One region of the Marinobacter suaedae genome, then DNA from elsewhere that is predicted to be linked to it. Evidence: predicted binding sites of a transcription regulator. Region 1 holds the regulator's gene; the other holds the start of a gene.

Region 1 (4,416 bases):
CCAGTTCTCCAGAAATCCGATCAGGTCATCCACCATTTTTCGGCTGGCTGGCTCCTGCTCCAGGAAATCGATAACGGGTTGGTCCAGACCGGTGTAGTTGCGCAGGCTGTGATCCCAGTAGGGGTTGGGCAGACAGCGCACATCGAAGACATAATCCGAATCCAGCGGAACGCCATGCTTGAAACCAAAGGACTGGATGAGCAGCGCCAGTTCCTGGTCTTTACGTCCGACCACGCGTTGCTTGACCATGTCGCGCAGTTCGTAAATCGACGTGCCGGTGGTGTCAATATAGAGATCGGCCAGTTTGGATAGGGGTTCCAGCAGGTTTTTTTCGTTGTGAATGGCTTCCCGGAGGGACGTTTTATCATCGCTCAGTGGATGTTTGCGTCTGGTAGCGTGAAAGCGCTGGAGTAACGACTGTTCGTCCGCATCGAGGAAAATGATCTCAACCTGGAGGGCTGTCGATTTCAGCTGGCGGTATATATCCTCGAAGTTGCTCAGTTCCCCGGACAGGTTCCTGGCATCAATGCTCACGGCCATTTTGCTGAGCCTGCCCGGTGTCGCATGCTCGGTGGCTTCCTGAGTCAGCGGGAACAGCAGACCGATTGGCAAGTTGTCGATGCAGTAGTAGCCGAGATCTTCCAGTACATGGAGCGCTGTACTTTTACCGGAACCAGACCTGCCACTGACGATAATCAGTTTCATGGTTTCTCAGCCTCCCCTGTCGATGAATGATTACGGGTTTCCGGCGGTCATGTGCTGGTAGAGGGTGCCGGACGCTTCGCACTGGCGAAGCCGGTCGCAAAATGCACGATCGTTGAACTTCTCCGCCAGCTGGCTCAGCAGTTCGAGGTGCTCGCTGGTTGCTTCCTTTGGCACGATCAGGGCAAAAACCAGATCGACAGGCTGGTTGTCGATGGCGTCGAAATCAATGCTTTGTTCCAGTGTTACCAGAACACCGATGACATGATCGAGGCCTTCCAGTCGGCAGTGGGGAATGGCGATGCCCTGGCCAATGCCGGTGCTGCCAAGGCGCTCCCGTGCCACCAGGTTGTTGAAAATCTGCGTTGCGTTGAGCGTGGCGTCGTGCTGGTGAATTTGCTCGGCAATAGACTCCAGTACCCGTTTCTTGCTCGATGCAGGAATCCTGCACAGGGAAAGTTCGGGCAAAAGGATGTTATCGATTGTCAGGGATGTGTCGCTCATGGATCGACTGCATGTCGGTTAAAAAAAGCTGCGGCAGGATACCCTGGCCGCAGCGCGATTCGCTGTTGTTCACGGATCCGGTCGCTACCGGGAGCCGTTACCGTGCTTACGGTCTACGTTCTTTTCCTTGTGCTTGAGGATCTGGCGGTCAAGCTTATCGATCAGGGCATCGATTGCCGCGTACATGTCCTCGTTTTCAGCCTTTGCGTGAATTTCACCGCCAACCACATGCATGGTTGCTTCCGCCAGCTGGCGCACCTTTTCCACCTCCAGAGTGACCTGGCAATTGTTGATGTGGTCAAAGTGCCGTTCCAGTTTTTCGAATTTCTCTGAAACGTAATCCTTCAGTGCGGGAGTCAGTTCTACATGATGGCCTGAAATGTTGAGTTGCATAGGCGTCTCCTGTTGTCATCATGCCGGCCCAAACTGGGGCCGGGCTGAGCGCTGGTGCGGTGTTCTGCACCAGCAGAAATGTTCAGGGGCTGCCCTTGCAGACCGAATGCCCCTAAACCAGTCGTTTTCGCTCGTTGGACGGCGGAATATGCATGGCCTCCCGGTACTTGGCTACCGTGCGTCGCGCCACCCTGATGCCCTGTTCTCCTAGCATGGCCGCAATTTTACTATCGCTCAACGGCTTTTTCGGTGTTTCTGCAGCAATCAGTTTCTTGATCATTGCACGGATGGCGGTCGAAGAACACTCCCCACCCTCATCGGTACTGACATGGCTGGAGAAGAAGTACTTGAGTTCGAAAATGCCCCGTGGGGTGTGCATATATTTTTGCGTCGTCACCCTGGAAATCGTCGATTCATGCATTTCGACGGCCTGCGCAATGTCTGACAGGATCAGAGGTTTCATGGCCTCTTCGCCCTGATCGAGAAAGCCTTGTTGGTGCTCCACAATGCGCGTGGCGACCTTCAGCAAGGTTTCGTTCCGGCTTTGCAGGCTTTTGATGAACCATTTGGCCTCTTGCAGCTGATCCCGGAGGTAGGTGTTGTCAGCACTGCTGTCCGCTCGCTTTATAAGGGAAGCATAGCTTGCATTGACGCGGATGCGCGGTGCGATTTCAGGGTTAAGCTCCACGCGCCAGCGACCGCTGTGTTTCCTGACAATTACGTCTGGAATCACATAATCCGGTTCCGCCCGGTCAATGGAATCGCCGGGGCGTGGATTCAGATTGGTAATGAGCGCCAATACTTCCCGAAGTTGGTCCTCTTTCAGCCGGCTCCTGCGCAGCAGTTGTGCGTAATCCCGATTGCCAAGCAGGTTGATGTAGTGAGTAATCACCAGACGGGCCTGGGCGAGCCAGGGGGTTTCGGGCGGAAGCTGGTTCAGCTGGATCAGCAGGCATTCCTGAAGGTCGCGGGCAAATACGCCGGGCGGATCGAAATGCTGCAGGCGATGCAGAACCGCTTCCACTTCGTCCAGTTCCAGTGGGTCCTCGTCTTCCTCTTCCAGCAGGCCGGCGTGAATTTCTTCCAGTGGGCTGGTGACGTAGCCGCGGTCATCCACGGCATCCAACAGTGCGTGGGCTACAGCGCTGTCCCTTTCACTCAGTGGGGTGAGGTTGAGCTGCCACTCAAGGTGATCCTGCAGGGTTTCTGTGGGCGAGTTTCGTGTCTCGAAGTCGTGATCGTTTTCGTCGTCGTTTCGGGCAGCGGGTGCTGGGGCAGACTGGTAGATATCGTCCCAGGCTGTGTCGACGGGCAGGTCATCCGGAATGTTGTCGGGAGCCTCGTTTTCGGTCGACCAGTCGGGGCCGGGATCGGGTTCGTCCCAGTCTTGCTCAGCCTCGGACGAGGCGTCTGCCGTAACGTCAGCTTCGGTATCGTTTTGGGAATTGTCAGCGTCGTTGCTGGCGGTGTCCGGATGCTGTTCGTCATCTTCCGACGTCTCCAGCATGGGGTTGGATTCCAGAGCCTGCTGGATCTCTTGCTGGAGATCGAGGGTAGATAGCTGTAGTAGCCGGATCGCCTGTTGAAGCTGGGGCGTCATGGTCAGGCTTTGACCCAGCTTTAACTGTAAAGAGGCTTTCATCACCATGGTTCAGGATCCGTTACTCATCAGCTCACGCGATTACGGAATGTGTCGTAAAAATCTATACACGACCAGCGTTTGCAGAGTACGCGGTCTAGCAAGTTCTTTGCCGAGTTTACTTGGTAGCGAGTACCAAAACAATTGGATGCCATGAGTCACAGGCGGAATTCATCGCCCAGATAGACTTCCTTCACCTGCTGGTTGGCGAGAATGCTCTCGGCGTTTCCAGAGGCAATGATATGGCCGCCCGATACGATGTAGGCGGTTTCACAGATGTCCAGTGTTTCCCGGACGTTATGGTCGGTGATCAGCACGCCAATGCCTTTGTCCCTGAGGTGGCGGATGATGTGCTTTATGTCACTCACGGAGATGGGGTCGACCCCGGCAAAGGGCTCATCAAGCAGAATAAAGGCGGGCTCCATGGCCAGCGCCCGGGCGATCTCCACGCGTCGGCGTTCGCCCCCGGAAAGGGCCATGCCAACGCTGTCCCGAATGTGGGTGATGTGGAACTCTTCCAGCAGTTCTTCCAGTTTGTGTTCACGCTCGCTGCGGCTCAACCGTTTGCGGGTTTCCAGGATGGCCATGATGTTGTCCCGGACCGACAGCTTGCGAAACACGGATGCCTCCTGCGGCAGGTATCCAATACCTTTTCGCGCGCGTCCGTGCATGGGCAACGGTGTGATGTTTTGGCCATCAATGGCGATTCGGCCCCGGTCGGCGGGCACGAGGCCCACGATCATGTAAAAACAGGTCGTTTTGCCCGCGCCGTTCGGCCCCAGGAGGCCGACGATCTCGCCGCTGCGAATTTCCAGCGAGACGTCAATCACCACTTTTTTCTGTTTGTAGCTTTTCGCCAGATTACTGGCTCTCAGAACTGCCATCGGATCCCTGTCTGTTGCTGGTGCTACGTGGCTGAATAATCATTTCGACGCGCCCGCCGCCTGTCGTGGTCTCGGCGCCACCCTCGGCGGTGACGACTCGACGGACGGTATCATAATGAATGACGTCGCCTCGGAACAGGTTCCCGTTTTGCTGGATCACGGCTTCCCGTTCGAACGTAAGCTGATTGTCCGTGGCAGACCAGGTAATGCTGAGTGCCCTTGCGTCGGTTTCGCCCGAGCCGTCCCGGGCGGGCTGCTGGTATCGGGCCGGGCTGCCGGTGGCTTCCACCCGGT
Region 2 (4,416 bases), 1.3 Mb from region 1:
CAGCCACTGCTCAAGCATGCGACAGTGGGGGCGGACTCTGTTGTTCTCGTCGAACAACTCGTCATACAAACCGGGGGCCGGTGTCTGTATATGCATGATTCCGTGCGTCTCCTTCGACGGTGTTCGTTCATTTCCTCCGCAGTTACCGGCGGGCTTCCTGTTAAACAGCAAATGCCACGCCAGCCGGGGGAATTTTTTCTTGTAGGACTGTATCTTAGGAAAGCACGGCCTTGTGAAGACTGTCAATTGACACCGGAAACGAAAACAGGCGATCCGGGGATCGCCTGTTTGGTTTTCGTGTGCCCTCGGGGGGTTATTCGAAGGAGGTTGCACCAATTCGGTGAACGCTCACGTCCGCTCCCTTGAACTCTTCTTCTTCGGTCAGGCGCAGACCGGAAATGGCGTTGACGATGCCGTACACAATCAGACCGCCAACAAACGCCACCAGCACGCCGGCTACCGAACCGATGATCTGGGACATCAGGCTGACGCCGCCCAGGCCACCGAGGCTTTCCTGACCGAAGATGCCGCAGGCGATGGCACCCCAGACGCCACACACACCGTGCAGCGGCCAGACACCCAGTACGTCGTCCAGACGCTCGATCTTGTCCTGGGCCCATTCGAACATGTAGACGAAGATGGCACCGGCAATACCGCCGGTGACCAGGGCGCCCACCGGGTGCATCAGGTCAGAACCGGCACACACGGCAACCAGGCCGGCCAGCGGACCGTTGTGAATAAAGCCTGGGTCCTTGCGACCGACGACCATGGCCACCAGCACACCGCCGACCATAGCCATCAGACTGTTTACCGCCACCAGGCCACTGATGCCATCCAGAGTCTGGGCGGACATCACATTAAAGCCGAACCAGCCCACGGTGAGAATCCACGCGCCCAGTGCCAGGAACGGGATGTTGGACGGTGCAAAGGCCACCACGCGACCGTTGCGGTAACGGCCAGTACGGGCGCCCAGCAGCAGAACAGCGGCCAGTGCAATCCAGCCACCGACCGCGTGCACCACAACGGAGCCAGCGAAGTCGTGGAAGGATGCACCAAATTGGTTCTCAAGCCAGTCCTGGAAACCGTAGTTGCCGTTCCAGATCAGGCCTTCGAAGAACGGGTAGATAAATGCCACGATCAGGCCGGAGGCGATCAGCATCGGGTAGAACCTGGCGCGCTCGGCAATACCGCCGGACACAATAGCGGGAATGGCCGCCGCAAACGTCATCAGGAAGAAGAATTTAACCAGCTCGTAGCCGTTGCCAGCGGTGAGTTCACCGGCGCCGGTCATGAAGTGGCTGCCGTAGGCAATGTAATAGCCGATGAAAAAGTAGGCGACGGCGGAAATACCGAAGTCGGTGATGATCTTCACCAGGGCGTTCACCTGGTTCTTGTGTCGCACGGTACCAACTTCCAGGAAGGCAAAGCCGGCGTGCATGGCCAGTACCATGATGGCACCGATAAGGATAAACAGCGTGTTGGCGCTTTCGGTCAGGGTGTGTACTGCACTCGCAATGTCCACGGTTTTTCGCTCCTGGTGTGAGTTTGGGCCTCTTCCGGGCCTTTATGCATTAACGAGGTGCAGATAAGCAAATAGCGTTCCAAAATGATGCAAAATCAGGGGCGGCAGGTTTGGTCAGCAAGTTTTCTGGAAGGATGGTGTGAACTTCGGGAAATTATTGCACTATTTTGGTGCGGTTTGTGTGAGTTTGCACCATTAAGGTTTGCTGTTGTGTCGAGTCAGATCTGGTCCGGTGTCAGCTTGTCCCGTTCCTGCTGTTCTTTTTGTTCTTTCCAGGCGGCGTATTCGTGCAGATCTGACTCAAATAACTTCAGGCACAAGGCCACCACGCCGGCATCATCAAGAAATCCAAAGCCGAAAATCAGGTCTGGAATGACATCCAGCGGGTTCATCACGTAGATGAGGGCGCCGGCTACTGCTGCGATGGTTTTCCAGGGCACACTGCGGTAGTTCCCGTACCAGTAGTCGCGGATCATGGAAAACATCAGCCGGATGTCGGTGCCGAATCGTTCGAGCCTGCCACTGTTCCTGACCTTCTCTTCAATGGCTTTTTGCCGTTCCAGCAGCGTCTCCAGGTCTTGCCGGTGGACCTTTTCGGACTCTTCCTTCAGTTGTTTTTCGGCGCTTTTCTGGCTGAACAGGGCCATGAATAAACATCCTGTGTGCAGGTCAAGGGGTCATGATCGCTCAAGGTCGGGCCGATGCCAACCGCCGGATGGGTCAGCGCGTCGGGTAGTGATGTCGAAGGCGATCGGGGATTTGCGCCAGTTGTTTGTCGATCAGGGCGGTCATGGCATCGCCGATGGGGCCGGTATCCGTGCCCGGCTCGACAATGTCCAGCAGGTGGCTGACGGCTTCGGCGGTGGACAGGGCGTCCGGCCCCGGGGCCTTTCTGACGATGTAGCGAGACGGCGGGGCCTGCTGAAAGTGATACGCCGGTAGTGCCTTCAGGCCGGGATTGGTGTGCAGAATACGGGCGGCTTTGCGCCAGGTGCCATCAAGCACGACCCAGTGGCTGATGGCGGCCAGATCGGCGTGTTCAACCGGCTGGCTGCGGGGGCCGGGGAACAGCAGTGCCGTGGTATCCGACAGCGTTGTCGGGTCGAAGCCGCCCCGGCGAAACTGGTCCGGTGTTTCGCCCACCAGTACCCGGAGCCTGTCGAGACAGCGCTGGAGAATCCGCACGGTGCCCTTGGGCCGGTCGACCTCCGTTGGGTGCTGGAGAATGGTGATTGGGGTTCGATTCGCCACTGGACGGCAGTGGGCGCACACGCAGATGTTCAGGTGCAGGTTGCAGTGAGGGCACAGGTCACGAGGCATGGTGGTGATTACGGAGTCCCGTCAACCAGATGAACGGTTACCACCAGGCTTTGCCCCACATCTCCGGATTGGCCCAGTGCTTGGAGTTATTCCATTGCCGTTTGTGGTTGTAGTTGTCGAGATTGTAGGTGTAGAGCGCAATAGCGCCCGTTTCCAGCTCCGGGTCTGTGTGGCGACGGAATCCGAGGCCAATGAAATCCTTAAAGGCCCAGTCCGGTGACTCCCCGACCAGGACCGCAATCTGGTGAGTGCCATAGTTGCGCAGTTGACCCAGGAACAGGGCACCTTCATCAAATGACAGGTGTTCAAGGGTGTCTGACACCAGTGCAAGGTCGTGAACCGATTCCAGTGGCAGGCGGGCATTGGGGTCTTTAGGATCCAGATTGGTTATCCGGGTGTCTGAAAATTCCCGGGCCCAGAGTTCGGTGATTCGGGCGGCCGTCGTGCCGCAGCTCACGACAGAACCTGGTTTGCACGAATCCATGACCGCGGCAAGTGCCGCGGGCAAGCTGAGACCGGAATCGGCTTGGTTGTGTGACATATTGTCCTTCGCCTGATGGTTATCGACGTCGATTGAGTCTAGTCCGAAGGTGGTCCGGCAACACGATAACGTCTTTCCGGGCGTCCTACGGCACCATAATTTACTTCGGCCAGCAGTTCTCCTGTGCTGACCAGGTATTCCAGGTAGCGCCGGGCGGTGGTGCGTGATGCACCCATCTGCTGGCCAAGGGCCTCGGCATTCCAGTCGCCACCTTCCTGTAGTACGTGCCGAATCGTCTCCAGGGTCAGTGCGTCGATGCCTTTGGGCAGCCGTTGGGGTGTTTTTTTTTGCTCCGGTTCGGCCAGGCTTCTGGGAAGCAGGGTATCCACCTCCCTCTGCTCAAGCCGGTGCAATGTGGCCAGCCGCTGGTGATGCTGGCGGTAGTTCTCGACGGCTTCTTCCAGTCGCTCGAACACCAGGGGTTTCAGGATGTAGTCGAAGACACCGCCGCGCAAGGCACTGCGCAGGGTGTCGACCTCTTTGGCGGCGGTAATGAGGATGACATCGCTGGCCCGGTCGTTGGCCCGCAGTTCCCGGAGCAGGTCGAGGCCATTGCCGTCCGGGAAATACACATCCAGCAGAATCAGATCGGGGGAGAGTACGTCGATCTGATCCCGGGCATCGGTCAGGGTGTGGGCAATGCCGCAAAGTTCGACATTCTCCAGGCGTTCAACATAGCGCCGCTGGATTTCAGCAATCTGGCGATCGTCTTCCACAATCAACAGTCGAATGGGGGCCACCACTTCTGCTCCGTTCACAGGTGATCTTGTCTGCCCGGATCTTTGGGCAGGTACAGTGTAAACCGACTGCCCTCCGGCTTCAGGTTCTCCACGGTAACTGAACCGCCCCAGCGCTCTACAAACTGGCGCACCAGGAACAGCCCTATGCCATGGCCCGCGTGCTCCTTGGAGGAAACGCCCCGTTCGAAGATACGCTCCTGCTGGTCTTCGGGGATGCCTGGCCCCTGATCTTCCACCTCGAAGATCAGGTCATGGCCTAGGTCGGTCATGCTCAGGCTCACCCGCCCGCCGGC

The links. The regulator sigma-54, encoded in region 1, starts transcription at its own class of promoters, with help from an activator protein. The targets are predictions, from matches to a motif close to ANTGGCATNNANNTTGCTNT.
Region 2: a site for sigma-54 is predicted at 1,587-1,606, ahead of QVZ43_RS07565 (ammonium transporter). Genes of this name have one in related genera too.

The regions. Positions count from the first base shown of each region.
Region 1 is NZ_JAUMIS010000001.1:344,571-348,986, reverse strand. It holds gene rapZ (RNase adapter RapZ) at 1-705, opposite strand, end outside; gene ptsN (PTS IIA-like nitrogen regulatory protein PtsN) at 736-1,206, opposite strand; gene hpf (ribosome hibernation promoting factor) at 1,291-1,599, opposite strand; gene QVZ43_RS01495 (RNA polymerase factor sigma-54) at 1,712-3,241, opposite strand; gene lptB (LPS export ABC transporter ATP-binding protein) at 3,397-4,122, opposite strand; gene lptA (lipopolysaccharide transport periplasmic protein LptA) at 4,100-4,416, opposite strand, start outside.
Region 2 is NZ_JAUMIS010000001.1:1,662,667-1,667,082, forward strand. It holds gene QVZ43_RS07560 (circularly permuted type 2 ATP-grasp protein) at 1-96, opposite strand, end outside; gene QVZ43_RS07565 (ammonium transporter) at 314-1,522, opposite strand; gene QVZ43_RS07570 (YkvA family protein) at 1,741-2,169, opposite strand; gene QVZ43_RS07575 (tRNA-uridine aminocarboxypropyltransferase) at 2,243-2,842, opposite strand; gene QVZ43_RS07580 (DUF6231 family protein) at 2,880-3,383, opposite strand; gene QVZ43_RS07585 (response regulator) at 3,422-4,123, opposite strand; gene QVZ43_RS07590 (ATP-binding protein) at 4,138-4,416, opposite strand, start outside.